DNA from 3 places in the Streptomyces sp. NBC_00442 genome. Region 1 is predicted to be linked to each of the others. Evidence: riboswitches for the same ligand, from Rfam matches in the RefSeq annotation. Region 1 holds a riboswitch; each other region holds the start of a gene.

Evidence for each region. Region 1 has a riboswitch for cobalamin ahead of OG432_RS09755 (ribonucleoside-diphosphate reductase subunit alpha). Riboswitches for the same ligand answer to the same signal wherever they lie in the genome.
Region 2: linked by a shared signal. The riboswitch ahead of OG432_RS32470 (CbtB domain-containing protein) and the one ahead of OG432_RS09755 (ribonucleoside-diphosphate reductase subunit alpha) in region 1 are both predicted to bind cobalamin.
Region 3: linked by a shared signal. The riboswitch ahead of OG432_RS27385 (cobalamin biosynthesis protein) and the one ahead of OG432_RS09755 (ribonucleoside-diphosphate reductase subunit alpha) in region 1 are both predicted to bind cobalamin.

The regions. Positions count from the first base shown of each region.
Region 1 covers NZ_CP107918.1:2,203,017-2,214,745, reverse strand. The annotation lists gene OG432_RS09770 (tetratricopeptide repeat protein) at 1-76, shown strand, start outside; gene def (peptide deformylase) at 157-789, shown strand; gene OG432_RS09760 (ribonucleotide-diphosphate reductase subunit beta) at 868-1,884, opposite strand; gene OG432_RS09755 (ribonucleoside-diphosphate reductase subunit alpha) at 1,884-4,256, opposite strand; cobalamin riboswitch at 4,382-4,504, opposite strand; gene mctP (monocarboxylate uptake permease MctP) at 4,561-6,186, opposite strand; gene OG432_RS09745 (DUF3311 domain-containing protein) at 6,183-6,470, opposite strand; gene OG432_RS09740 (aldo/keto reductase) at 6,601-7,566, opposite strand; gene OG432_RS09735 (GntR family transcriptional regulator) at 7,661-8,458, opposite strand; gene OG432_RS09730 (extracellular solute-binding protein) at 8,885-10,165, shown strand; gene OG432_RS09725 (carbohydrate ABC transporter permease) at 10,241-11,239, shown strand; gene OG432_RS09720 (carbohydrate ABC transporter permease) at 11,269-11,729, shown strand, end outside.
Region 2 covers NZ_CP107918.1:7,216,516-7,221,213, reverse strand. The annotation lists gene metE (5-methyltetrahydropteroyltriglutamate--homocysteine S-methyltransferase) at 160-2,484, shown strand; cobalamin riboswitch at 2,589-2,728, shown strand; gene OG432_RS32470 (CbtB domain-containing protein) at 2,778-2,984, shown strand; gene OG432_RS32465 (CbtA family protein) at 3,012-3,878, shown strand; gene OG432_RS32460 ((2Fe-2S)-binding protein) at 3,875-4,636, shown strand; gene OG432_RS32455 (enoyl-CoA hydratase-related protein) at 4,623-4,698, opposite strand, start outside.
Region 3 covers NZ_CP107918.1:6,112,358-6,124,086, reverse strand. The annotation lists gene OG432_RS27415 (hypothetical protein) at 1-707, opposite strand, end outside; gene OG432_RS27410 (alpha/beta hydrolase) at 1,062-2,189, opposite strand; gene OG432_RS27405 (class II aldolase/adducin family protein) at 2,356-3,009, opposite strand; gene OG432_RS27400 (lysozyme) at 3,116-3,904, shown strand; gene OG432_RS27395 (inorganic phosphate transporter) at 4,035-5,282, shown strand; gene OG432_RS27390 (hypothetical protein) at 5,317-5,541, shown strand; cobalamin riboswitch at 5,643-5,781, shown strand; gene OG432_RS27385 (cobalamin biosynthesis protein) at 5,878-6,834, shown strand; gene OG432_RS27380 (cobyric acid synthase) at 6,816-8,345, shown strand; gene OG432_RS27375 (putative cobaltochelatase) at 8,398-10,479, shown strand; gene cobO (cob(I)yrinic acid a,c-diamide adenosyltransferase) at 10,479-11,087, shown strand; gene OG432_RS27365 (cobyrinate a,c-diamide synthase) at 11,081-11,729, shown strand, end outside.

The DNA.
Region 1 (11,729 bases):
GCGCGGGCTCCTCGACGGCTGGGTGGCCGACAACCCGGACAGCCGCGAGTGGCGAGATCTTGAGGAAGTCTGCTGAGCATCCGGGCAACCGCGCCGAGCCGGGCCTTAGGCTGTACGGGATCGGAATCGGGTTTTTGAGGAAGGCTTACGGCGGACATGGCGCAGCAGCAGACGGACCACAAGGTCGAGAACGACGGGTTCGTCGTGGACACGGAGGACTGCGAGGCGCGTGAGCTGGCCTACCGCGAGCGCGGCACGGCCCGCCCGATCACGGTCGTCGGCAACCCGGTCCTCCACAAGGAGTGCAAGGACGTCACCGCCTTCGACGGCGAGCTGGCCAAGCTGGTCGACGACATGTTCGCCAGCCAGAAGGCGGCCGAGGGCGTGGGCCTCGCGGCCAACCAGATCGGCGTGGACCTGAAGGTCTTCGTGTACGACTGCCTCGACGACGAGGGCGTGCGCCACGTGGGCCTGGTCTGCAACCCGGTCCTCGAAGAGCTGCCGGCCGAGCTGCGCGTCCTGGACGAGTCCAACGAGGGCTGCCTGTCGGTGCCGACCGCCTACGCGGAGCTCGCCCGCCCCGACTACGCCGAGGTCAGCGGGCAGGACGCCGAGGGCAACCCGATCAAGGTGCGCGGCACCGGCTACTTCGCGCGCTGCCTCCAGCACGAGACGGACCACCTGTACGGGCGGCTCTACATCGACCGCCTCTCCAAGCGCGACCGCAAGGACGCGCTGAAGCAGATGGAGGAGGGCACCGCCCGCTACGAGACGGTCCCGAACAACTGACATAGGCCGTACATGAGTTGAGGCCCCGCTCTCCCCCGTGGGAGCGGGGCCTCAACCGTTCGGGCGGGCAGCCGCTGGCTAGAACTCCTCGTCGAAGCCGACCGAGCCCTCGACCGCGACCTGGTAGGCGGAGGGGCGGCGCTCGAAGAAGTTCGTCAGCTCCTGGACGCCCTGGAGCTCCATGAACGAGAACGGGTTCGACGAGCCGTACACCGCGGGGAAGCCGAGCCGGGTCAGGCGCTGGTCGGCGACGCACTCCAGGTATTCGCGCATCGACTCCGTGTTCATGCCGGGCAGGCCCTCGCCGCACAGGTCGCGGCCGAACTGCAGCTCGGCGTCGACGGCCTCCTTCAGCATGTCGGTGACCTGCTGCTCCAGCGCGTCGTCGAAGAGCTCGGGCTCCTCCTTGCGGACGGTGTCCACGACCTCGAAGGCGAAGTTCATGTGCATCGTCTCGTCGCGGAACACCCAGTTGGTGCCGGTCGCCAGGCCGTGCAGCAGACCCCGGCTGCGGAACCAGTAGACGTAGGCGAAGGCCCCGTAGAAGAACAGGCCCTCGATGCAGGCCGCGAAGCAGATCAGGTTGAGCAGGAAACGGCGGCGGTCGGCCTTGGTCTCCAGCCGGTCGATCTTCTCGACCGAGTCCATCCACTTGAAGCAGAACTGCGCCTTCTCGCGGATCGAGGGGATCTCCTCGACCGCGTCGAACGCGGCCGCGCGGTCCGCAGGGTCGGGCAGATAGGTGTCGAGCAGCGTCAGATAGAACTGGACGTGCACGGCCTCCTCGAAGAGCTGACGGCTCAAGTAGAGCCGCGCTTCGGGGGAGTTGATGTGCTTGTAGAGCGTGAGAACCAGGTTGTTGGAGACGATCGAGTCGCCCGTCGCGAAGAACGCGACGAGACGGCCGATCATGTGCTGCTCGCCCGGCGTCAGCTTCGCGAGGTCGGCGACGTCGGAGTGGAGGTCGACCTCCTCGACGGTCCAGGTGTTCTTGATCGCGTCCCGGTAGCGCTCGTAGAAGTCCGGGTAGCGCATGGGACGCAGGGTCAGCTCGAAGCCGGGGTCGAGAAGGTTCTTGTGTTCGGTGGCGCTCATTACTGGCAGGCCTCGCAGGACTCGGGGTTTTCCAGGGAACAGGCGACCGCGTCGGCGTCGGGGGCCGCCTGCTGGACTGGGATGGTGGCGGCCTGGGCGGCGCGCGCGATGCGGGTCGCCGGGCGCGAGCGCAGGTAGTACGTCGTCTTCAGGCCCTGCTTCCAGGCGTACGCGTACATCGACGACAGCTTGCCGATGGTGGGCGTCTCCAGGAACAGGTTGAGCGACTGCGACTGGTCGAGGAAGGCGGTGCGGGCGGCGGCCATGTCGATGAGGCCGCGCTGCGGGATCTCCCACGCCGTGCGGTACAGGGCGCGCACGTCGGCCGGGATCCAGCCGAAGCCCTGCACCGAGCCGCTCGCCTCGCGCAGCGCCTCGCGGGACTGCGCGTCCCACACGCCGAGCTGCTTCAGCTCCTCCACCAAGTAGCCGTTCACCTGGAGGAATTCACCGCTGAGCGTCTCGCGCTTGAAGAGGTTGGAGACCTGCGGCTCGATGCACTCGTAGACACCCGCGATGGAGGCGATGGTCGCGGTCGGGGCGATCGCGAGGAGCAGCGAGTTGCGCATGCCGACCTCGGCGATGCGCTCGCGCAGGGCCGCCCAGCGCTCCGGCCAGGTCAGCTCGACGTCGTAGTGGTCGGGGTGCAGCACACCGCGCGCGGTACGGGTCTTGTCCCACGCGGGCAGCGGGCCCGACCGCTCGGCCAGGTCGGTGGAAGCCTCGTACGCGGTCAGCATGATCCGCTCGGAGAGGCGGGTGGACAGGGCCTTCGCCTCGGGGGAGTCGAAGGGCAGGCGCAGTTTGAAGAAGACGTCCTGGAGGCCCATCGCGCCCAGGCCCACCGGGCGCCACCGGGCGTTGGAGCGGCCGGCCTGCTCGGTCGGGTAGAAGTTGATGTCGACGACGCGGTCGAGGAACGTCACGGCGGTGCGGACGGTCTCGTCGAGCCGCTCCCAGTCGATGCCGTCGCCGACGACGAACGCGCCGAGGTTGACCGAGCCGAGGTTGCACACGGCCGTCTCGCCGTCGTCCGTCACCTCCAGGATCTCGGTGCACAGGTTGGAGGAGTGGACCGTGTGGCCGGGCTCCGCCGTCTGGTTGGCGGTGCGGTTGGAGGCGTCCTTGAACGTCATCCAGCCCTGGCCGGTCTGCGCGAGGGTGCGCATCATGCGGCCGTACAGCTCACGCGCGGGCATGGTCTTCTGGGCGAGCCCGGCGGCCTCGGCCTTGCGGTAGGCGGCGTCGAACTCCTCGCCCCACAGGTCGACGAGCTCGGGCACGTCGGCCGGCGAGAACAGCGACCAAGAGGAGTCGGCGTCGACACGGCGCATGAACTCGTCGGGGATCCAGTGTGCGAGGTTCAGGTTGTGCGTACGGCGCTGGTCCTCGCCGGTGTTGTCGCGCAGCTCCAGGAACTCCTCGATGTCGGAGTGCCAGGTCTCCAGGTACACCGCCGCCGCGCCCTTGCGCCGGCCGCCCTGGTTGACCGCGGCGACCGAGGCGTCGAGGGTCTTGAGGAACGGGACGATGCCGTTGGAGTGGCCGTTGGTGCCCCGGATCAGCGAACCGCGGCCGCGGATGCGGGAGTACGAGAGCCCGATGCCGCCGGCGTGCTTCGACAGGCGCGCCACCTGGTGGTAGCGGTCGTAGATGGAGTCGAGCTCGTCGAGCGGCGAGTCGAGCAGGTAGCAGGACGACATCTGGGGGTGGCGGGTGCCGGAGTTGAAGAGCGTGGGGGAGGACGGCAGGTAGTCCAGGCGGCTCATCAGGCCGTACAGGGAGGCCACTTCGTCCAGGGCGCGGACCGACTCGTCCTCGGCGAGGCCGGACGCCACGCGCAGCATGAAGTGCTGGGGGGTCTCGACGACCTTGCGGGTGATCGGGTGGCGCAGCAGATAGCGGGAGTAGAGGGTGCGCAGCCCGAAGTAGCCGAAGCGGTCGTCGGCGCCGTCGGCGAGCGCCGCGTCCACCAGGGCGTTCAGACGGTTCGCGTGCGCGCGGACGAACTCGACGGTCCGGTCCGCGATCAGGCCCTCGCGGTGGCCGACCTCGACCGAGCCGGAGAACGACACCGCGCCCTGGGTGGCGGCCTCTTCGGCGATGGTGACCGTGAGCAGGCGGGCGGCGAGGCGGGAGTACGCCGGGTCCTCGGAGATGAGCCCCGCGGCCGCCTCGGTGGCCAGCTCGCGCAGCTCGGCCTCGTCGGAGCGGGCGTTGCGGCCCCGCAGCGCCGCGGCGGCGACCCGGCCGGGGTCGGTGTCCGGGAGGTCGGCGGTGAACTCGGTCAGGGTCCGCAGCAGCGCGGTCCCGGGGGCATCCGCGAGTTCATCGGTGATCGCTGAAGCGGGATCCGCTGGGGCGATGGTCACGTGGGGGCACTCCCTCGCTCGGCACGGGGCCTGCGGGGGAGGCGTCGGCGCGCGTCGGGGCAGCCCTCGGCACGTCGTCCACCGGCCCAACCGCGAGGCCCGGACGTCTGGCACCCGGGTCGGTCGAGCCGGATGCGCCGTCGGCAGGTCTTCGGACTCGGCCCGTACAAAGGGGTACAGGTCATACCGTTGCGGGACAGTTCCGGATTCTCACCGGATTCCCCTGCGGCGACAGCGAGCACGAGCATACATGTGGGGGGTGCCTGATAAGGCACCCCCCACATGTTGTGTCGTTCAGTGGACCTCAGTGCGCGGTGCCCGCCGTCGCCGGGGGCAGTTCCGTGACGACGCCCGGGTCGCCCGCGTCCGCCGTGTAGTCCTCCGGGGAGGTCTCGTCGACGCCGTCGGGGGCCTTCACCGCGCGCAGGACGAAGGTCAGGACCACGGTGACGACCACGTTCATCACGAACGCCGTGAGGCCGATGTAGCCGATCTCACCGATGCCCGGGATCTCCTTGGAGGAGCCGCCGAAGTGCTTCTGGGTGGGCGAGCCCACTCCGTACGCGGCGAGCGTGCCGTAGACCATGCCGACCGCCCAGCCGGCCAGCAGCGCCCAGCGGTGGAACCAGCGGGTGAACAGGCCGCCGACCAGGGCCGGGAAGGTCTGCAGGATCCAGATGCCGCCCAGGAGCTGGAAGTTGATGGCGACCGTCTTGTCCATGGTCAGGACGAAGACCAGCGCACCGACCTTCACCACGAGCGAGACCAGCTTGGAGACCTTGGCCTCCTGCGACGGCGTCGCGTCCGGCTTGATGAAGTCCTTGTAGATGTTGCGGGTGAAAAGGTTCGCGGCCGCGATGGACATGATCGCCGCCGGAACCAGCGCGCCGATGCCGATGGCCGCGAAGGCGACGCCCGCGAACCAGTCGGGGAACATGTCCTCGAAGAGCTGCGGGATGGCCAGCTGGCCATTGCTCACCTTGACGCCCGCCGCGATCGCCATGAACCCGAGCAGCGCCAGCAGACCCAGCATCAGCGAGTACAGCGGCAGGATCGTGGTGTTGCGGCGGATGACGTTGCGGCTGCGCGAGGAGAGCGTCGCCGTGATCGAGTGCGGATACATGAAGAGCGCGAGCGCCGAGCCGAGCGCGAGGGTGGCGTAGGTCCACTGACCGGCGTGGCCGGGCACGAGCGCCCCGGTCGGCTGGTGGGTCTTCGGGTTCGGCGTCGCGAACTTGTGCTGCGCGGCGCTGAAGATGGCGTCGAAGCCGCCCAGCTTGATCGGGATGTAGATGATCGCCACCGCGATCACGAGGTAGATCAGGCCGTCCTTCACGAACGCGATCAGAGCGGGCGCGCGCAGGCCCGAGGAGTACGTGTACGCGGCGAGCACCGCGAACGCGATGAGCAGCGGAAGGTCCTTGACGAACCAGTTGCCCGACTCGCCGCCCACGCCCATGACGTCGAGCACGGCCTGGATGCCGACCAGTTGGAGCGCGATGTACGGCATCGTGGCGAGGATGCCGGTGATCGCGACCGCGAGGGAGAGACCCTTGGAGCCGAACCGGCCGCGGACGAAGTCCGATGTGGTCACGTAGCCGTGCTTGTGCGAGACGGACCACAGGCGCGGCAGGAACGTGAAGATCAGCGGGTAGACGAGGATCGTGTACGGGACGGCGAAGAAGCCGGCCGCGCCGGCCGCGTAGATCGCCGCGGGGACGGCCACGAACGTATAGGCCGTGTAGAGGTCGCCGCCGAGCAGGAACCAGGTGACCCAGGTGCCGAACGACCGCCCGCCCAGGCCCCATTCGTCGAGACTCGCCTCGTTCTCGGCCTTGCGCCAGCGGGCGGCCATGAAGCCGATCACGGTGACGGCCACGAAGAAGAAGATGAAGACGCCGAGTGCGACGCCGTTCACGCCGTCCTTCACTTGGACGCACCCCCCCTGGTGTCGTCGGAGGTGCGCGCGGCGGAGGCCGCGCGCGAGCGCTGGTCGTGCTGCCACAGCTTGTACGCGAGCATGGTGAGCGCGGTGGAGATGAGCACCCAGAGCATCTGGTACCAGTAGAAGAACGGGATGCCGCCCAGCTTCGGGTCGGTCTTGGCGTACGAGCTCACCCACATCATCGCCACGAAGGGCGCGATCAGGCAGAGAGCGATGACCACGCGCACGGGCGTGACCACCGCTCTCTTGACTTCCGTCGATTCCGGCATTGGGCGGCTCCGTCCCCTCACGATCACCTGTGCGTTGGATCACTTGGTAATGCGCAGGAAATCTAGGGGAGAGATTCGGTCAAGGGAACCCCCGTCCGGAATCCGGACGCGCCCGGCGGGGCCGGTCCGCTCAACCAGCCGTGTCCAGGCGGGTCCTCGTCTCCGCGTCCAGGGTGAGGCCGACCGCGTGCAGGGACTCGTCGAGCTGGCCCACCGCGCTCGCGCCGATCACCGGCAGGACGGGCAGCTCGCCGCCCAGGGCCCAGGCCAGCACGACCTGACCGGGCGTCACGCCCAGTTCCTTGGCCACCTCGGCGAGCACGGCGAGCCGCCGGGTCGAGCCGGCGTGCCGGTACTGCTCGGGGATCTCCTTCGCCGGGTTGTTGTACGCGCCCGTGAGCTGCGTGGTGTAGGCGACGAAGGCCAGTTCGGGGCGGCTGCGCAGATAGTCGAGGAGTTCCTCGCTCGCATGCGGGTTGACCCCGAAGCCGGCGCCGGGGCGCGGCTGGAGGTAGGTGTAGCGCTGCTGCACCGCCGCGTAGCCGGGTCCCCCCGAGCGCTTCGCGGCGCCGCGCGACTCCTCGATGCGCCAGGCCGCGAAGTTGCTGCACCCGGTGAGGGTGATCTTCCCCGTGTCGACGAGCTCGGCGAAGACGCCCATCGTCTCCTCGACGGGTGTCGTCCGGTCGTCGATGTGCGCGTAGTAGACGTCTATCCGGTCCGTGCCCAGATTGCGCAGGCTGGCCTCCACCTGGCGGCGCACCACGGGAGCGGACAGCCCCTCGGCGGCCTCGGGCCACGGCGCGTCCAGTGGCTCGGGCAGCGCGCCGACCTTGGTGGCGAGGACCATCTCGTCCCGGACGCCCCGGCTGGCGAGCCATCTGCCGATGACGCGTTCGCTCTCCGCGCCGGTGGCTCCGGGCTCCCAGAAGGCGTACGTGTTCGCCGTGTCGAGGAAGGTGCCGCCCGCCTCGTAGAAGCGGTCGAGCACGGCGAACGCGGCCGTCTCGTCGATCCGGGTGCCGAAGGGGAGCGTGCCGAGACACAGGCTGCTCACCCGCAGGCCGCTCTCGCCGCCCAGCTGTCGGTAGTGCATCAACGTCCTTCTCTCGCAGGTAAGTTGTGATCAACAGGACCTGAAGAGACTGACCGAGCGCGGCCCGGATGTCACGGGAGAATGGGCGGGCGGCTCAGTCCGTCGGACGCTTGAGGCGCGCCACGAACTTGTAGCGGTCGCCGCGGTAGACCGAGCGCACCCACTCCACCGGCTCGCCCCCGCCGTCGAGGGAGTGCCGCGACAGCATCAGCATGGGCAGGCCCACGTCGGTGCCGAGCAGCCCGGCCTCGCGCGGGGTGGCGAGCGAGGTCTCGATGGTCTCCTCGGCCTCCGCCAGGTGCACCCCGTACACCTCGGCGAGCGCGGTGTAGAGCGAGGTGTACTTCACCAGGGAGCGGCGCAGGGCAGGGAAGCGCTTGGCGGACAGGTGCGTGGTCTCGATGGCCATCGGCTCGCCGCTGGCCAGACGCAGCCGCTCGATGCGCAGCACGCGGCCGCCGGCGGTGATGTCGAGCAGTCCGGCCAGCGTGTCGTCGGCGGTGACGTAGCCGATGTCCAGGAGCTGGGAGGTCGGTTCGAGGCCCTGGGCCCTCATGTCCTCGGTGTAGGAGGACAGTTGGAGCGGCTGGGAGACCTTCGGCTTGGCGACGAAGGTGCCCTTTCCCTGGATGCGCTCCAGGCGGCCCTCGACGACCAGCTCCTGGAGGGCCTGGCGCACGGTGGTGCGGGAGGTGTCGAACTCGGCGGCCAGCGTCCGCTCGGGCGGCACCGGAGTGCCGGGCGGAAGGGTCTCCGTCATCTCCAGCAAGTGGCGCTTGAGGCGGTAGTACTTCGGCACCCGCGCGGTGCGGACCACGGCGCCCGCCTCCGTCGTGCCGCTCCCGTCGGCGGCCGTGGTCTGCCTTCCCGAGTGCTGCGCTGCTGCCGTCACCGGCTCCTCCGTCTGTCGCGGCTCACATGGTGGCACGGACCGGTCACGGGTCGTCGCCCTCCGTCAGGGTGTCGGTCCGGTAACGCGATCGACAAGCCCTTCTTATACACCGCCGCGCGGCGGACGTGCGGGGGAGTATGCAAGTTGGTCTAAACCATTAAAGCCCAGGAGGGGTCTTCGGGGCAGCCCCGTGGGCCCAACGGGCGCTGCGGGAGCCGACTCGCGGGCCTCGGAGGACGGCGAGGTGTCGGTCCGATAACGGACGGTCTCGGCGCTCTTATCGACCCTTGACACCCCAATAGGTCTAGGCCAAGCTCCCGGTACTGGTCTAAACCATTAAAGACCAGATCCCAGTCCCACGGGTAGTACTCGCGTATGTGGCATCGCGGTGGGCGGGGGGTTTCAGTCATCCCTGAGGAGAGTGGCGTGAAGCGCAAGCTCATCGCGGCGATCGGCGTCGCGGGCATCATGATCGGTGCCGCGGCATGCGGCGGCAGTGACAAGAAGGACGGCGCCGCGGGGGGCGACGCCAAGGAGCTGACCGTCTGGCTGACGGTCGACGCCCAGAAGAACTGGCCCGAGCTGGTGAAGGCCGCGGACGACGCGATCGTCGCCAAGCACCCCGGCCTGAAGATCAACCACGAGTACTACGGCTGGCCGGACAAGAACGCCAAGCTCGATGCCGTCCTCGCCACCGACAAGGCGCCGGACGTGGTCGAGATGGGCAACACCGAGATGCTCGCCTACTCGGTCAAGGGCGCCTTCGCCGAGGTCGACCCGTCGAAGTTCGACAACTCCGCCGCCTGGCTCGACGGTCTCAAGGCCTCGGTCACGTACAACGGCAAGACCTATGGCGTCCCGTACTACGCCGGTGGCCGCACCGCGACCTGGCGCAAGGACATCGCCAAGGACGCGGGCATAGCCGCCACGCCGAAGACGTACGCCGAGCTGACGGCCGACCTGGACAAGGTGCAGGCCAAGGAGGGCGACAAGTTCAGCGCCTGGTACCAGCCCACCCGTGACTGGTACGCGGCGATGTCCTTCGTGTACGACGCCGGCGGCTCCATCGCCAAGCAGGACGGCGACAAGTTCAAGGCCAACCTGTCCTCGCCGGAGTCCATCAAGGGCCTCACCGAGTTCAAGAACGTCGTGGACAAGTACATGAAGGGCGACAAGACCAAGGACGAGGCGGACCGCCCGATCGTCTACGGCCAGGGCAAGTCCTTCCTCGTCTTCAGCCCCGCCTGGGAGGGCGCCAACGCCGCCCTGCCGGAGAACGACAAGGTGGGCGGGCTCGCCGACAAGATCGAGAGCTTCGTGATGCCGGCCCCGTCCGGCAAGGCCATGCCGGTCTTCCTCGGCGGCTCGGACCTCGCGGTCCCGGTCAAGTCCAAGGCGCAGGGCCTCGCGTCCGAGTGGATCAACGCGTTCACCGGCACCCAGGGCCAGAAGGGCCTGGTCGCCAAGGGCAACCTGCCCAACAACAAGACGGACCTCGCGCCCCTGAAGGCGGACCCGAAGACCGCGGTGCCGGCCACCGCGGCCGAGTCCAGCTGGTTCGTGCCCATGGCGCCCGGCTGGGGCCAGGTCGAGAAGGCCAAGACCCTCCAGGACATGCTGCAGGCCATCGGCACCGGCAAGAAGACGGTCGAGGAAGCCGCGAAGGACGCGGACGCCGCGATCGACAAGGTCATCAACACCAAGTGACCTCTGGGCAGGGCCCCGTCACCACGACGGGGCCCTGCCTGACCAGTTCCAGAGAGGGATCCCCAGGAGCGCGCGATGAGTGCCGCAGAGACAACCACCGCCAAGGTGCCGCCGGCGCGGCGCGACCCACAACCGGGCGCCGGGTCAGGACGGCCGGGAAAGCCGGACAAGAAGCGGGGCACGGGCGGGGGAGCGGCGGTGCCCTGGGCACTGCTCGCGCCCTGCCTGCTCATCCTCGCCCTCGTCCTCGGCTATCCGCTGGTACGCCTGGTCACCCTGTCCTTCGAGAAGTTCGGGCAGCCGCAGCTGTGGGGCTTCCAGGCCGCCGAGTCCGTCGGCTTCGACAACTTCTCCAACGTTCTCGGTGACGCCGAATTCTGGCGCGTCGTCGTGCGCACCATCCTCTTCGCCGCCTCCGCGGTCGTCCTGACCATGGTCATCGGCATGCTCATAGCCCTGCTGCTCCAGAGGGTCTCGGGCTGGGTCAAGACGCTCATCAACGTCGCCCTCGTGGCGAGTTGGGGCATGCCCATCGTCGTCGCGATCACCATCTTCAAGTGGATGTTCGACAGCGACTACGGCGTACTGAACTGGCTGCTCAGCCAGTTGCCCGGGGTCGACGTCACCGGCCACAACTGGTTCATCAGCAGCACCCAGGGCCTCGCGGTGATCATGCTGCTCGTGGTCTGGGGCGCGGTGCCGTTCGTGGTCATCACGCTCAGCGCCGGCCTCACCCAGGTGCCCAAGGAGCTCGAAGAGGCCGCCCGGCTCGACGGCGCCGGTGCCTGGGGCGTGTTCCGCCACGTCACCCTGCCGATCCTCAAGCCCATCATCGTGATGCTCGCGACGCTCTCGGTGATCTGGGACATGGGCGTCTTCCCGCAGGTCTTCGTGATGCGCGGCGGCCACCCCGAGCCGGAGTACCAGCTCCTCACCACGTACTCCTACGACAAGGCCTTCGTCGTCAACGACTACTCGCAGGGCTCCGCGATCGCCCTGCTCACCGTGGTCCTGCTGCTCGGTGTGATCGCGGTCTACATGCGGCAGATGCTCAAGATCGGGGACGTCGAGTGAGCGCCACGATCGGAAAGGACGGCGCAGCGATGGCTGCCTCGACCGCCGCGGCGCCCGCCGCCACGCGCAAGAAGTCCCCCCGCAAGAAGACGAAGCTGGGCTGGAACCTGCTCGGCCTGCTGGTCTTCGTCACCGCGGGCTTCCCGGTCTACTGGATGCTGAACACCGCGTTCAAGCCCTCCAAGGACGCGATCGACCCCGACCCGCACCTGTTCCCGACGCACTTCACGCTCGCCAACTTCAAGCGTGCGCTCCAGATCGGTGACTTCTGGGGTTCGATCGGCCGGTCCCTGACCGTCTCGCTCGTCGTGGTCGTCATCGGCATCGCGGTCGGCCTGCTCGCCGCGCTCGCCATCTCCCGGTTCGCCTTCCGCGGCCGCAAGATCGTCATCGTCGGCATCCTCGCGGTCCAGATGGTGCCGCTCGTCGCGATGATCATCCCGGTCTTCCTGCTCCTGAACGACCTCGGTCAGTACGACAAGCTCTCGGG
Region 2 (4,698 bases), 5.0 Mb from region 1:
GTGCGGATGTCCCGGTGACCTCGTGGGCGGGTCGGCGTACATATCGAACGGACGACCGTGTCGCCGCATCGCGCGAGGTCGGTCCGCCGGTGTGCCACTCCTCTTCTTGCCGCGGCCGTCTCCGGGATCTCACGGATACGTCTCTCGAAGGAGATCCGCGTGACCACCAAGACCGCAGCCGCGGCAGCACGGGCCACCGTTTACGGCTACCCCCGTCAGGGCCGCAACCGTGAACTGAAGAAGGCCATCGAGGGCTACTGGAAGGGCCGCGTCAGCGCCGACGCCCTCCGCGACACCGCGGCCGAGCTCAGGCGCGGCACCTGGCGACAGCTCGCCGACGCCGGCATCCACGAGGTGCCGACCGGCGACTTCTCGTACTACGACCACGTCCTCGACACCACGGTCATGGTGGGGGCGATCCCCGAGCGGCACCGCACCGCGGTCGACGCCGACGCGCTCGACGGCTACTTCGCCATGGCGCGCGGCACCCAGGACGTCGCGCCGCTCGAAATGACCAAGTGGTTCGACACCAACTACCACTATCTGGTACCGGAGTTGGGGCCCGACACCGTCTTCGCCGCGAACTGCGCCAAGCAGGTCGCCGAGCTCGAGGAAGCCCTTGCCCTGGGTCTCACCGCGCGGCCCGTCCTTGTCGGTCCCGTCACGTATCTCCTGCTCGCCAAGCCCGCTCCCGGCGTCGCCGCCGACTTCGAACCGCTCACCCTCCTAGACCGGCTGCTGCCCGTGTACGCCGAGGTCCTCGCCGACCTGCGCGCCGCCGGCGCCGAGTGGGTACAGGTCGACGAGCCCGCCCTTGTCCAGGACCGCACCCCCGCCGAGCTGAACGCCGCCGAGCGGACCTACCGCGAACTGGGCACCCTCACCGACCGGCCCAAGCTGCTCGTGGCCTCCTACTTCGACCAGCTCGGTGAAGCCCTGCCGGTGCTTGCCAAGGCGCCGGTCGAAGGCCTCGCCCTCGACTTCACGGACTCGGCCGCGGCCAACCTGGACGCCCTGGCCGCCGTCGGCGGGCTTCCGGGCAAGCGGCTCGTCGCCGGCGTCGTCGACGGACGCAACATCTGGATCAACGACCTGCAGAAGTCGCTGTCCACCCTCGGCACCCTCCTCGGGCTCGCCGACCGGGTCGACGTCGCCGCGTCGTCCTCCCTGCTCCACGTCCCGCTCGACGCCGCCGCAGAGCGGGACATCGAGCCGCAGATCCTGCGCTGGCTCGCCTTCGCCCGGCAGAAGACCGCCGAAATCGTCACCCTCGCCAGGGGAATCTCCCGGGGCACCGACAGCATCACGGCCGAACTCGCCGCGAACCGCGCCGACCTGGCGTCCCGGGCGGCCTCGCCCATCACGCGGGACCCGGCGGTACGCGCCCGCTCCCAGGCCGTGACGGACGCCGACGCCCGCCGCTCCCAGCCGTACTCCGAACGCGCCGCGGCCCAGCGCGCCCACCTGGGCCTTCCCCTGCTGCCGACCACCACCATCGGCTCGTTCCCCCAGACCACGGAGCTGCGCACGGCCCGCGCCGACCTGCGGACCGGACGCATCGGCACGGCCGGCTACGAGGAGCGCATCAAGGCCGAGATCGGTGACGTGATCTCCTTCCAGGAGAAGACCGGCATCGACGTCCTCGTGCACGGCGAGCCCGAACGCAACGACATGGTGCAGTACTTCGCCGAGCAGCTCACCGGCTACCTCGCCACCCAGCACGGCTGGGTCCAGTCGTACGGCACCCGCTACGTCCGCCCGCCGGTCCTGGCCGGCGACATCTCCCGCCCCGAGCCGATGACGGTCCGCTGGACGTCCTACGCCCAGTCCCTCACCGACCGTCCGGTCAAGGGCATGCTCACGGGCCCCGTCACGATGCTCGCCTGGTCCTTCGTCCGCGACGACCAGCCGCTCGGCGACACAGCCCGTCAGGTCGCGCTCGCCCTGCGGGACGAGGTCGACGACCTTGAGGCGGCGGGCACTTCGGTGATCCAGGTCGACGAACCCGCGCTCCGCGAGACCCTGCCGCTGCGCTCCGCCGACCACCCCGCCTATCTGGCCTGGGCCACCGAGGCGTTCCGCCTCAGTACGTCCGGGGTCCGGCCGGACACCCAGATCCACACGCACATGTGCTACGCCGAGTTCGGCGACATCGTCCAGGCCATCGACGACCTCGACGCCGATGTCATCAGCCTCGAAGCCGCCCGCTCGCACATGCAGGTCGCCCGTGAGCTCGCGGAGCACGGCTATCCGCGTGAGGCAGGCCCCGGCGTGTACGACATCCACTCGCCCCGTGTCCCGAGCGCCGATGAGGCAGCCGCCCTGCTGCGCACGGGACTTGAGGCGATTCCCGCCGAGCGGCTGTGGGTCAACCCGGACTGCGGGCTCAAGACCCGCGGCTGGCCCGAGACCCGTGCCTCCCTGGAGAACCTGGTGGCCGCCGCCCGCACGGTGCGCGGCGAACTGGAGACGCCCACGTCCTGACCGGCCGCGGGCGGTGCCGGCCGGGGCGGCCCTGTGCCCCGGCCGGCACCCGTCGGGCGCTGCGCGGAGCGGCGCAAGACGTGGCGACGGCTTCATTGACCCGTTCGGTTGGGCGCCCCTATGCTCCACGTGTAGTGATGAGGTAAGGAAGCTGGTGAGAATCCAGCACGGTCGCGCCACTGTGAGCCGACCGCCCGCGAGGGCGGCCGACGAGTCAGACACTTTCCATCGCTTCGCCCCATTGGTTCAAAGGGACGCAAGATCCCGTGAAGGAGGGCTTCGCCTTGAGCAGCATGTCCACACCCCGTCCGGCTTCCACGCCGATCGTCCTGCCGGTCTCGAAGTCGGTGCTGTGGCTGGTCGGTACCGCGATCATCGCGCTGGCGGTCTACTACTTCATCGGTGTCGACCAGGGCGCCGTCTCGGTGTTCGGCAACGACATGCACATCCACGAGTTCGTCCACGACGGGCGTCACTTCCTCGGCTTCCCCTGCCACTGACCCACACGGAAGTACGGACAACTCGACATGGAAAAGAAACTGATACTGCGCGGCGTTCTCGCCGGCGCAGTGGCAGGGCTGCTCGCATTCGTCTTCGCACGGATCTTCGCCGAGCCGCAGATCGCGAAGGCCATCGACTACGAGAGCGGTCGTGACGCCGCGCAGAGCGCGCTGGACAAGGCGGCCGGTCTGCCCGTCGACAGCGCCGACCCCGATCTGTTCAGCCGCACCATCCAGGCCAACGTCGGGATCGGCGTCGGCATGATCTTCTTCGGCATGGCCATGGGCGCGCTGTTCGCGGTCGCCTACACGGTCTGCCTGGGCCGGTCCGGCGCGCTGCGCGCCCGCACCCTCGCGCTGCTCGTGGCCGGCGGCGGGTTCCTCACGATGTATCTGGTCCCGTTCCTCAAGTACCCGGCCAACCCGCCGGCGATCGGCCACGAGGAGACGATCCAACAGCGCAGCGGCCTCTACCTGATCATGGTGGTGTGCTCCATCGCCTTCCTGGTGGCGGCGGTCTGGCTCGGAAAGCGGCTCCAGGTCCGCTACGGCAACTGGAACGCCACGCTGATCGGCGGCGCCGCGTTCGTCGTCGCGATCGGGATCGTGATGCTGGTGCTGCCCTCGCTGGGTCACCTGGCCTACAACAGGGAGAACTTCGGCAACCAGGCCACCGAGACGCCGCTGCCCCTCAAGGACTCCAAGGGCGCGATCGTCTACCCCGGCTTCCCCGCCGACGTCCTGTTCTCCTTCCGCTTCTTCTCCGTCGCCGCCCAGCTCCTGCTCTGGGCCGCGATCGGCCTGTTCTTCGGGCCCCTGGCCGAGCGGCTCCTCAGCACCCGCCGGGAATCCTCCGACGTCCCCGCGCAGGGCCCGGCCCCCGTCCCTGCATGACGACCGTCCCTCCGACGAGCGCGGTGATCGCCGAGGTCACCGCGCTCGGACCGTTCTTCTCCCTGAGCACCCACGCCACGGGCGTCCCTCCGGTCGAGCCCTGGGTGGCGATGTCCCGCCCGCTGATCGAGGCGCGCGTGACGGCCGTACGGCAATGGCTCGCCTCGGCGGGCCACCAGTCGCCCGACGCCGTCGAAGTGCGGGTGGCCGCGTCGGTCACCCACCTGGGTCTGGCGGCGCGCCTGCTGTCGCCCGCGCTGGCCGCCCTCGTTCTGCACGACCGTGTTCTCGCGTTCGACCTCGCGGACGTGCACTGGCAGCCGGTCCTCGGCGGTCCCGTGCCCCTGTCGCTTCCCGCGACGGCCGTGCGGGCCGCCTCCCCGGCGGCGGAAGGCCTCGGGGCGCTCCTGGACGGACCGCTGGCCGAACTCTCGGACGCGATGCGGCCGTTCTCGCTCTCCTCCCCCATCCTCCGCGGCAATCTCGCCTCCGCGCTCAACGGCGCCGCCACCATGATCGCCGCTGCGAGGCCAGACCTGGCGGCACGGAGCCGCGCCGCCGTCGGCCTCGCCCTGGCCGGCCCCGCACTGTGCGGCTCCGCCAGGAGCACCGCCAACGGCGGCTTCCAGCGCGGGAGTTGCTGCCTGATCTACCGCGCCGCCCCGGATCGCAAGGGCGCGCTGTGCGGCGACTGCGTCCTCCACCGCCCCGCCCGAGGGCCACGGGGCGGTGGCTGGATCCGCGCTAGTGGTGACTGAGCTCCGGTGGCCGCTTCCGCGTGAACGCCGTCATGCCCTCCTTCTGGTCCACGGTGGCGAAC
Region 3 (11,729 bases), 3.9 Mb from region 1:
CCCTCGCCCAGTACCAGCGCGCCGACGGCCGCAAGGCCGGCCAGGGCCCAGTCCAGGAGGTGGGCGAGGCGCGGCGGCAGGGCGGCGGGCTCGGGCAGGGACGCCGGGTCGGGCAGCGGGCCGTAGGGGACCTCGCAGCGCTCTTCGCGCAGTTCGGCGACGCGCTGTTCGAGGAGGTCGAGCAGGGCCGGCACGAGGACGGGTCCGTTGGAGAGCTGGAGGAGGGAGAGCACCTGGGGGACGGCCTCGACGACCTCGGCGACCGCCGTGGGGGCGATGTCGTCCGGGGCGGGATGGACGAGGGACCACGCGTCGAAGAGGGCGACCCAGCCGCGCAGGACGGCCGCGTCGTCGCGGTCCCAGGCGCGCAGCCGCCAGCCGGGACGCACCGTCGCGCCGTGCAGCTCGACGAGGCCCGCCAGGCGCGCCCGGTCCCAGGCCGCGCGTACCTGACCCGGGGTCAGGCCCAGCGCGGTGGCGGCCCGCTCGGCCACCGGCGGGGGAAGCGGGCCCGGCCGGCCGGCGCCGGCGCCGCGGGCGCGCTCGGCATCGGTCCAGCGGGCGACGCGCTCGGCGTCGGCGAGCACCGCTCTGGCCTGGCGGGCCAGTTCGCCTGCGGCCGGGGTGCCCGCGGGGGGCCGGGGCGCCGACCGGGTGCGCCGGTCGGACACGGCCCTGCGGGCTGCGGCGAGGGGCCGGGCCTGCATCGGGTGCGGAGCGCGGACAAGCCGCAGTCTGGAGTCGCGCGGCAACTTCTCTTCAGGCTTCCGGGACGTCACGCATGCAGTCTTCCCGCTCACTGCCCGAAAGCCCAAACGGAATCGGCCACGCACACCGCGTCCGGGCCCCCGGGGTGGCCGGTGATCCCGGGGCCGGGCCCCGGCGAGAACGCGGGCCCGCTCACCGCCCGAACGTCAAGCGGAATCGGCCGTGGCCGGCGCATCGGGAGTGCCCCGGACGGCCCGGGGTCAAGGGGCCGCGCTCGCGGGAGCAGACCCCCGCCACCTGTCCGCGGGCCCAAGCGGAATCGGTGGCGCCGGAGCCGACCGGGCGGGCGGGGGTCACATGAGGGGGGTGAGGAAGCGGCGCAGGGTTTCTTCGTAACCGGCCGGGTCGGCATTCCACATCGAGGCGTGCGGTGCGTCCGGGACGGTGTGCAGGCTGACCAGCTCCGGGCGCCGGGCGGCGAGCCGGCGGGAGGGACCCCAGGGGGCGAGCGTGTCGTCGGGGCCGTGGAAGAGCAGCGTCGGTACGCGCAGGGCCTTGGGGTCGACGGCTTCCCTGAGCCGGTCGCCGTGGAGGCCGGTGCGGCCCTGGGCGGCACGGACGGCGAGCGGCAGCAGCGCGCCCGGGGTTCCGTGGGCGGAGGCGAGGGCGCGCAGCGTGAACTCCCAGTCGAGGACCGGCGAGTCGAGGACGATGCCGCTGATGCGGTCGCGCTGCGCGCAGTGCGCGGCGGCGTGCAGGGCCATCGTGGCGCCGGTGGACCAGCCGTGCAGGACCACCTGGCGGGCCCCCGAGCGCAGGGCGAAGCGGATGGCCGCGTCGAGGTCGCGCCACTCGGAGTCGCCGAGGTGGCCGAGGCCGTCCGGGGAGCGGGGCGCGCCCGCGTCGCCGCGGTAGGAGAGCGCGAGCACCGGGAGCTGCTGGCGGTGCAGGAACTCCAGCACGTTCAGGGGGTGTTCGCGGGTGGTGCCGAGGCCGTGCACGGCGATCACCCAGGTGGTGCGCGGGGCGGGTACCAGCCAGGCGGGCAGCGGTCCGAGTTCGGCCGGGATCTCGACGTCCCGGTACGCGATGCCGAGGGCGGTGCCCGGGGTGCCGTGGTGCACCTGGGGCGTGAGGGCGACCCGCTCCCCTGCCGCGAGGACACCGTGGGTGACCCGCTCCAGGCGCCGTACGACCGTGTCGGCGGTGTGCGGTGCCCGGTCGAGGACGTCGCCGACGACGGCGTGGACACCGTCGCCCTCCAGACCGTAGGTCCCGGGCCGCAGCGCCGTGAACGAGCGGGTCAGGGTGATGGTGCCGGGCTCCGTGGCGTGCACGGTGAGCCGGCGGTCGGCGGGCAGCGGACGGCCTGGCGACGCCTTGAGGGCGGCGTCGCTGGCGTAGCGTCCGGCGACGACGGCTGCCGCGCCGACGCCGATGAGTGTGGTGACGGCCGCTGCCGTCTTCGTAGCGGGGCGCACCTGCCCAGTGTCGGGGCGAAGTGGCCCCGGTGCCAGTGGGCGGGGCCCGTCGAGGCCGCCGATCACCGGGTCAGCCGATCACCGGGTCAGAGGAGTCCGGCGGTGGCCGGGCGGGCCGCCGGCCCCGTGCGGGACGGGCCCGGCAGTGGCCGCGCCGGCCCCGGGCTCAGGGCTGCCCGTAGCCGCTCAGCCGCTGGGCCGCCTCGTCGAGCTGGGCGGGGCTGAGCAGGGACGGGGCGCGGCCGGGCAGTGCGGCGGCGGTGAGCCAGAGCCGGCACATCCATTCCAGTTGGGCGGTGCGGTCGTAGGCCTGGGCGAGACCGGCTCCGTAGGTGACGGTGCCGTGGTTCTGCAGGAGGCACCCGGTGCGGCCCTCCAGGGCCGCCAGCATGTTCTCGGCCAGCTCCTCGCTTCCGTACACGGCGTACGGCGCGACACGGACCGGACCGCCGAGCGCGGCCGCCATGTAGTGGATCAGGGGCAGTTCGGGCACCAGGGTGGACACGGCGGTGGCGTGCACGGCGTGGGTGTGGACGACGGCGAGGGCGTCGGTGGTGCGGTACACGGCGAGGTGCATCGGGAGTTCGCTCGTGGGCCGCAGCGCGCCCATGACCTGGCGGCCTTCGAGGTCGACGGCGACGGTGTCGGCGGGCCCGAGCCGGTCGTAGGGGACACCGGTCGGGGTGACGAGGACCAGCTCGCCGACCCGCACGGACACATTGCCCGACGTGCCGACGACCAGCCCTTGCGCCGCGGACCTGCGCGCGGTGTCGACCAGTTCGGCCCATGCCCCGGCGGTGGCCGCCTCGTTGTCGCTCATGAGGCTGATCCTGCCAGGGCGGGCGCGCCGGGGGTACGGGCCGGGGAGCGATCGTCCACTAGCCTCGGAACGTTTGGGTCCGTACACCGCAATTCGGGGGAAATCCATGGCTCGCGACCTCGGTCCGCTCACCCGCCGGATCCGCGCGCGGGCCGCGCTCGGGGTGTGCGTGGCGGCCCTGGCGCTGGGCGGTACGGCGCTCACCGCGCTGACGTCGCCGCCCGGCGCCTCGGCGCAGGACAAGCCGGCCGGCCACGACGTCTCCTCGCACCAGAAGAACGTCGACTGGGCCGCCGCGAAGAGCCGCGGCGCCACCTTCGTGTACGTGAAGGCCACCGAGTCGACGTCGTACCGCAATCCCTACTTCGGGCAGCAGTACGACGGCGCCCGGCGGGCGGGCCTGGTCCGGGGGGCCTACCACTTCGCGGTGCCCGACCAGTCCTCGGGCCGGGCGCAGGCCGACTTCTTCGCGGCGAACGGGGGCGGCTGGCGGAGCGACGGCTGGACCCTGCCGCCCGCGGTCGACCTGGAGCACAATCCGTACGGCAAGGACGCCAAGGGCGGCAGCGGCGACACCTGCTACGGGCTGAGCCCGGCCGAGATGACCGCCTGGGTGGCCGGGTTCAGCGACCAGATGCGGCTGCGCACCGGCCGCCGTCCGGCCATCTACACGACGACGGCCTGGTGGAACCGGTGCACCGGCAACAGCAGGGCCTTCGCCGCCGAGCATCCCCTGTGGCTGGCCCGGTACGCCACCACGCCCGGCGCGCTGCCGGCGGGCTGGTCGTACTGGACGGTGTGGCAACACGCCAACGGGAGCGGACGCCTGCCGGGTGACCAGAATCTCTTCAATGGGACTTTTGCGCAGTTGAAGCGGTTCGCGGCCGGGCGCTGAACGGCCTGTGCCCGCCGAGGCGACGCGGGAACCGGCCACGGTCACCGATGCGCCCGTCCCAGTTCATCTTCCGTTCACTCAGGTTACTTACGTTCGTCCCGCCACTGACGTCGAACGATTGCCTGGGTAAATGGAACACATCACGCTGCTGCTCGCGATTGTGATCGTGACAGCTCTAGTGTTCGATTTCACGAACGGTTTCCACGACACCGCCAACGCGATGGCCACCACCATCTCGACCGGCGCCCTGAAGCCCAAGACGGCGGTCGCCATGTCCGCCGCGCTCAACCTGGTCGGCGCGTTCCTGTCGGTGGAGGTCGCCAAGACGATCTCCGGCGGGATCATCGACGAGAAGGGAATCCGCACCGAGGTCATCTTCGCGGCCCTGGTCGGTGCCATCCTCTGGAATCTCCTGACCTGGCTGCTCGGGCTGCCCTCCAGCTCCTCGCACGCCCTGTTCGGCGGCCTCATCGGCGCCGCGGTGATGTCGGCCGGCTGGTCCTCGGTCAACGGCTCCACCGTCGTCACCAAGGTGCTGCTCCCGGCCGTCGCCGCCCCGATCGTCGCGGGTGTCGCGGCGATGCTGGCCACCAGGCTCACGTACCGGATCAACCGGAACACCGACGAGAAGGCCACCGCCAAGGGCTACCGCGCGGGCCAGATCGCCTCGGCCGGTCTCGTCTCGCTCGCCCACGGCACCAACGACGCCCAGAAGACGATGGGCATCATCACCCTCGCCCTGGTCACCGGCGGTGTGCTGCACCCGGGCGCCAACCCCCCGCTGTGGGTCATCGTCTCGGCCGGTCTGGCCATCGCGATGGGCACCTACCTCGGCGGCTGGCGCATCATCCGCACCATGGGCAAGGGCCTGACCGAACTGCGTCCTCCGCAGGGTTTCGCCGCCCAGACCGGCGCCGCCACCGTCATCCTCGCCTCGTCGCACATCGGCTTCTCGCTCTCCACCACCCAGGTCTGCTCGGGTTCGGTGATGGGCGCGGGCCTCGGCCGCAAGGGCGGTGTGGTCCGCTGGTCCACCGCGACCCGGATGGCCGTCGCCTGGATCCTGACGCTGCCGGCCGCGGCACTCGTCGGCGCCGGAGCGGAGTTCCTCACCCGGCAGGGCACCTGGGGCATCGCGGCCGTCGCGGTCCTCCTGATCGCCGGCTCGGGCGTCATCTGGAAGCTGTCGCGCCGCCAGCCGGTCGACCATCACAGCGTCACCCCCGACGAGGCCCCCGCGGCCGAGCCCGTCGGTGTCGTCACCACCGCGATCGCCGCGGTCGCCCCGCCGCCCACCGCCCTGGCCGTCGCGACCGATCTCAGGGCCACCATCCAGGCCCCGGCCCCCGTCGACCCGCCCACCCCGGCCACGGTCTGACCGGCCGCCGACCAGGTACAGGTAAGGAATCCTCATGCACATCGACTGGGCAGCCCTCGGCTCCGTCTTCGGCGTCAGCCTCGCGGTGACCGTCGGCCTGGTGGGTCTGTTCACCCTCGGCATCGTCGGCCTCACCAAGCGGGAGGCCGCGGCGTCGGGCACCGCGGGCAACGCGGCCATGGCCCGCACCGGCGCGTACGTCTGCTTCGCGCTCTGCGCGGCGGCCGTGGCGTACGGGATCCACCTGATCGTCGCCTGACCCGCACGCACCACACGAACCGCCCCCCGGCTCCGGCCGGGGGGCGGTTCGCCGTGGCGCAGGACACTCTCTCGCGCCGCAGGTCAACGGCAAGTTGACGGCTGTTCTCGCAGCGTGGTGGACTGCACCGGCCAGCTACGGCGGCAGCAGAGGAAGCCGGTGAGAATCCGGCGCGGTCCCGCCACTGTCACCGGGGAGCGATCCCCGTGAGCCAGGAACTCTCACCGCCGGTCACGTCGTACCAGGGCGCGGACACCCTGAGTGAGGACACACCGCCATGCGCGCCTGCCCGTCGAGATCTTCCGGCCCCTTCCGCGACGCCCCGGCGCGCTGATCGTGCGGGCCGATCGCACCTTCGTCTACGGCTCCACGGCCGGACTCATCGGCGACCTCCTGCTCGGCGATCCGCGCCGCGGCCATCCGGTCGCCGCGTTCGGCCGGGCGGCCGGCGCCGTCGAACGCGCCCTGTGGCGCGACCACCGCGGCTGGGGCGCGCTGCACACCGTCGTGTGCGCGGGCGGCGCCGCGGGCCTCGCCGCCCTGCTCTCCCGTGCCGTACGGGAGAGCCCCGTCGCGACCGCCACACTGACCGCCGCCGCGACCTGGAGCGTGGTGGGCGGCACGTCGCTGGGCCGCGAGGCGCGGGCGATCGGCGGGGCTCTGGCCGCGGGCGACGTGGAGTCGGCCCGGGAACGCCTTCCGCACCTGTGCGGGCGCGACCCGCAGTCCCTGGACGCCGACGGCATCGCGCGCGCCGTGGTCGAGTCGGTCGCAGAGAACACGTCGGACGCGGTCGTCGGCGCCCTGGTGTGGGGCGCGTTCGCGGGCGTGCCGGGCCTCGTGGGCTTCCGGGCGGTCAACACCCTGGACGCGATGGTCGGACACAAGTCGGCGAGGTACCGCGGGTACGGCTGGGCCTCGGCGCGCCTGGACGACGTGCTGGGCTGGCCGGGCGCCCGGCTCACCGCCGCCCTCGCGGCGCTCGCGGGCCCCGACTCCCAGGGCGCGGTGCGGGCCTGGCGCGCCGACGCCGGCCGGCATCCGAGCCCCAACGCGGGCCCGGTGGAAGCCGCGTTCGCGGGCGCGCTCGGCGTGCGGCTCGGCGGCACGCTCTCCTACGCCGGGCGCGTCGAGCACCGGCCGGTCCTGAACGCGGCGGGCCGCGCCGTCGAGGTCCGGGACATCGAACGGGCCGTACGGCTCTCGCGCACGGTGAGCGGGCTGACGCTGGCCGCCGCCGTGGTGGCGCGGGCCGCTGTGAGGAAGGGACGTACATGGGTGGCGGGCTGCTGATCGCGGGCACGACATCGGACGCCGGCAAGAGCGTCGTCACGGCCGGGATCTGCCGCTGGCTGGTGCGCCGGGGCATGAAGGTCGCGCCCTTCAAGGGGCAGAACATGTCGCTGAACTCGTTCGTCACGCGCGAGGGCGCGGAGATCGGCCGGGCCCAGGCGATGCAGGCGCAGGCGGCCCGCGTGGAGCCGACCGCGCTCATGAATCCGGTGCTGCTCAAGCCGGGCAGCGACCGCTCGAGCCAGGTCGTCCTCATGGGCAGGCCGGTCGGGGAACTGAGCGCCCGGGGCTATCACGGGGGACGCCAACAGACGCTCCTGGAACCGGTGCTGGACTGCCTCGCGGAGCTTCGGGGCACGTATGACGCCGTGATCTGCGAGGGGGCGGGCAGCCCGGCCGAGATCAACCTGCGGCGCACCGACATCGTCAACATGGGCATCGCGCGGGCCGCCCGGCTGCCCGTGGTCGTGGTCGGCGACGTCGACCGGGGCGGGGTCTTCGCCTCGTTCTTCGGTACGACGGCGCTGCTGAGCCCGGAGGACCAGGCGCTGGTCGCCGGCTACGTCGTCAACAAGTTCCGCGGCGATGTCACGCTCCTTGAGCCCGGCATCGAGATGCTGCGCGGCCTCACCGGACGCCACACGTACGGGATCCTGCCGTACGCCCACGGTCTCGGCATCGACGAGGAGGACGGCCTGCGCGTCTCGATGCGCGGGACCGTGCGGGAGTCGGTGGTGGCGCCGCCGGTCGGCGCGGACGTGCTGCGGGTCGCGGTGTGCGCGGTGCCGCTGATGTCCAACTTCACCGACGTGGACGCGCTCGCGGCCGAGCCCGGCGTGGTCGTGCGGTTCGTGGACCGGCCCGAGGAGCTCACCGACGCCGACCTCGTGGTGGTGCCCGGCACGCGCGGCACGGTCCGCGCCCTGGAGTGGCTGCGCGAGCGCGGTCTCGCTGCGGAGCTCGCCCGGCGCGCGGCGGCCGGCCGCCCGGTGCTCGGGATCTGCGGCGGCTACCAGCTGCTCGGCGAGCACATCGAGGACGACGTCGAGTCGAAGGCGGGCACGGTGGCGGGCCTCGGGCTGCTGCCGGTGCGGGTGCGGTTCGCCGTCGAGAAGACCCTGGCGCGTCCGGCCGGCGAGGCGCTCGGCGAACACGTCGAGGGGTACGAGATCCACCACGGCGTGGCCGAGGTCCTGGGCGGGGAGGCGTTCATGTCCGACGACCGGGGCCACGGCTCGGACGGGTGCCGGGTGGGCGCGGTGTGGGGCACGCACTGGCACGGCTCCCTGGAGAGCGACGGGTTCCGGCGCCGGTTCCTCGAACAGGTCGCACGGGACGCGGGCCGCCGGTTCGTGCCCGCGCCCGACACCTCGTTCGGGGTGCTGCGCGAGGAGCAGCTCGACCGGCTCGGCGACCTGATCGAGGAACACGCCGACACCGACGGCCTGTTGCGCCTGATCGAGCAGGGCCCGCCCGCCGGGCTGCCCTTCATCCCGCCGGGGGCGCCATGACCACCCCGGCGGGCCCCCGGCGTACAGCACTACTCGAAGGAGAGATCAGCACATGAGCACCCGGTATCCGTTCACCGCCGTCGTCGGCATGGACGACCTGCGCCTCGCGCTGCTCCTGAACGCCGTCAGCCCGGCGGTGGGCGGGGTCCTGGTCCGGGGTGAGAAGGGCACCGCGAAGAGCACCGCGGTGCGTGCGCTCGCGGATCTGCTGCCCGAGGTGGCGGTCGTGCCGGGCTGCCGGTTCAGCTGCGACCCCGCGGCGCCGGACCCCGAGTGCCCGGACGGGCCGCACGAGAGCGGGCCCGGCGGCGCCCGCGCGGCACGCATGGTGGAGCTTCCGGTCGGCGCGTCCGAGGACCGTCTGGTGGGCGCGCTCGACATCGAGCGGGCGCTCGGCGAGGGCGTCAAGGCCTTCGAGCCGGGCCTGCTCGCCGACGCCCACCGCGGCATCCTGTACGTCGACGAGGTCAACCTGCTCCACGACCATCTGATCGACCTGCTGCTCGACGCCGCCGCCATGGGATCCTCCTACGTCGAGCGCGAGGGCGTCTCGGTGCGGCACGCCGCGCGCTTCCTGCTCGTCGGCACGATGAACCCCGAAGAGGGCGAGCTGCGGCCGCAGTTGCTCGACCGCTTCGGCCTGACGGTCGAGGTCGCGGCCTCCCGCGAGCCCGAGCGGCGGGTCGAGGTGGTGCGCCGCCGCCTCGCGTACGACGACGACCCGGCCCGCTTCGCCGCGCGCTGGGCCGACGAGGAGGGTGCGCTGCGTCAACGCATCGTGGCGGCACGGGAGTTGCTGCCCTCCGTGGTGCTCGGGGACGCGGTGCTGCTCCAGATCGCCGCGACCTGCGCCGCGTTCGAGGTCGACGGCATGCGCGCCGACCTCGTGATGGCCCGCACCGCGACCGCGCTCGCCGCGTGGGCCGGCCGTACGGAGGTGACGAGCGACGACGTCCGCCAGGCCGCGCTGCTCGCGCTTCCGCACCGGCGCCGGCGCAACCCCTTCGACGCGCCGGGCCTCGACCAGGACAAGCTCGACGAGACCCTGGAGCAGTTCCGGGGCGAGGACCAGGGCGACGACGATCCGGACCCGGGCCCCGGGGGCCCCGACGGCGGTGGCGGGGGCGGCGGGGTGCCGCCGCAGGGCGACTCCCCCGAGAACCCCGCCGAACCACCCGCGGCCCCGGAGAGCCCCGAGCCGTCGGAGGCCCGCGCGTCGTCGGAGGCCCGCGCGTCGTCGGACGCGTCCGACGCGGTGGAGCCGCCCGCCTCCCCCGCCCCGGCGGGTCCGGGCGAGCGCGCCGCGGTGAAGGCCGCCGAGCCGTTCCGTACGAAGATGCTGAGCGTGCCGGGACTCGGCGAGGGCGCGGCGGGCCGACGCTCGCGGGCCCGTACCGACCACGGCAGGACGACCGGTTCGCGCCGGCCCCAAGGGGCGCTCACCAAGCTGCACTTGACGGCGACCGTGCAGGCGGCCGCCCCTCACCAGAAGGCGCGCGGGCGCTCGGGCCGCGGTCTCGTGGTGCGCCGCGACGATCTGCGCCAGGCCACCCGCGAGGGCCGCGAGGGCAACCTCGTGCTCTTCGTGGTGGACGCGTCGGGGTCGATGGCGGCCCGGCAGCGGATGAGCGCGGTCAAGGGCGCGGTGCTCTCGCTGCTCCTGGACGCCTACCAGCGCCGCGACAAGGTGGGACTCGTCACCTTCCGCGGCAAGGACGCCGAGGTGGCGCTTCCGCCCACCTCGTCGGTGGACGCGGCCGCGGCCCGGCTCGAAACGCTGCCGACCGGCGGGCGCACCCCGCTCGCGGCGGGGCTCCTGAAGGCGCACGACGTGCTGCGCGTGGAGCGGCTGCGCGATCCCTCGCGGCGGCCGCTGCTCGTCGTCGTCACCGACGGCCGTGCCACGGGCGGACCCGAGCCGGTGGCGCTCGCCGGGCGGGCCGCCCGGCTGCACGCGGCCGAGGGCACCGCGTCGGTGGTCGTGGACTGCGAGTCGGGAATGGTGCGGCTCGGGCTGGCCGGAGAGCTCGCGCGTGAACTGGGCGGCGCAGCCGTCACGTTGGACGAGTTGCGGGCGGACTCCATCGCCGGCCTCGTCAAGGATGTCCAGGGAACTTCGAGGAGGGCCGCTTAATGCCGCAGGGACAGGTCAGTGTCGTACCCGAGGACGGTCTGACGACTCGTCAGCGTCGCAACAGGCACCTCGTCATGGTGCACACGGGCGTCGGCAAGGGGAAGTCGACCGCGGCGTTCGGGATGGCGCTGCGCGCCTGGAACCAGGGCTGGCCGGTCGGGGTGTTCCAGTTCGTGAAGTCGGCGAAGTGGAAGGTCGGCGAGGAGAACGCGCTGAAGGTGCTCGGGGCGTCCGGCGAGGGCGGCAGCGTCGACTGGCACAAGATGGGCGAGGGCTGGTCGTGGATCCAGCGCGAGACCGCCGAGGGCGAGCCGACGCACGAGGAGAAGGCCCGCGAGGGCTGGGAGCAGGTCAAGCGCGACCTGGCGGCCGAGACGTACAAGTTCTACGTGCTCGACGAGTTCGCGTACCTGCTGCACTGGGGCTGGGTCGACGTGGACGAGGTCGTCTCGGTCCTGCGCGAGCGTCCGGGCACCCAGCACGTGGTCATCACCGGCCGCAACGCCCCCGAGCGGCTGGTCGAGTTCGCGGACCTGGTCACCGACATGTCCAAGGTCAAGCATCCGATGGACGCGGGCCAGAAGGGCCAGCGGGGCATCGAGTGGTAGCACGTCTCGTCATCGCGGCCCCCGCGTCGGGCAGCGGCAAGACCACCGTGGCGACGGGCCTGATGGCCGCGTTCGCGCGCTCCGGGCTCGCCGTGTCCCCGCACAAGGTGGGCCCCGACTACATCGACCCCGGCTACCACTCCCTGGCGACCGGGCGGCCCGGCCGCAACCTCGACGCGTACATGTGCGGGCCCGAGCTGATGGCCCCGCTGTTCGCGCACGGGGCGCGCGGCTGCGACCTCGCCGTGATCGAGGGCGTGATGGGTCTGTACGACGGGGCGAGCGGGCTCGGTGAACTCGCCTCCACCGCCCAGGTGTCCAAGCTGTTGCGCGCGCCCGTGGTCCTCGTCGTGGACGCCTCCTCGCAATCCCGCTCGGTGGCCGCGCTCGTGCACGGCTTCGCGTCGTGGGACCCCGGGGTGCGGATCGGCGGGGTGATCCTCAACAAGGTCGGTTCGGACCGGCACGAGGCGCTGCTGCGCGAGGCGATGGAGGACGTCGGCGTGCCGGTGCTCGGCGCCCTGCGCCGCGCGCCCCAGGTCGACACGCCCTCCCGCCACCTGGGCCTGGTCCCGGTCGCCGAGCGGCGCACGGACGCGGTGGACGCGGTGGCGGCCATGGGGGAGCAGGTGCGGCAGGGCT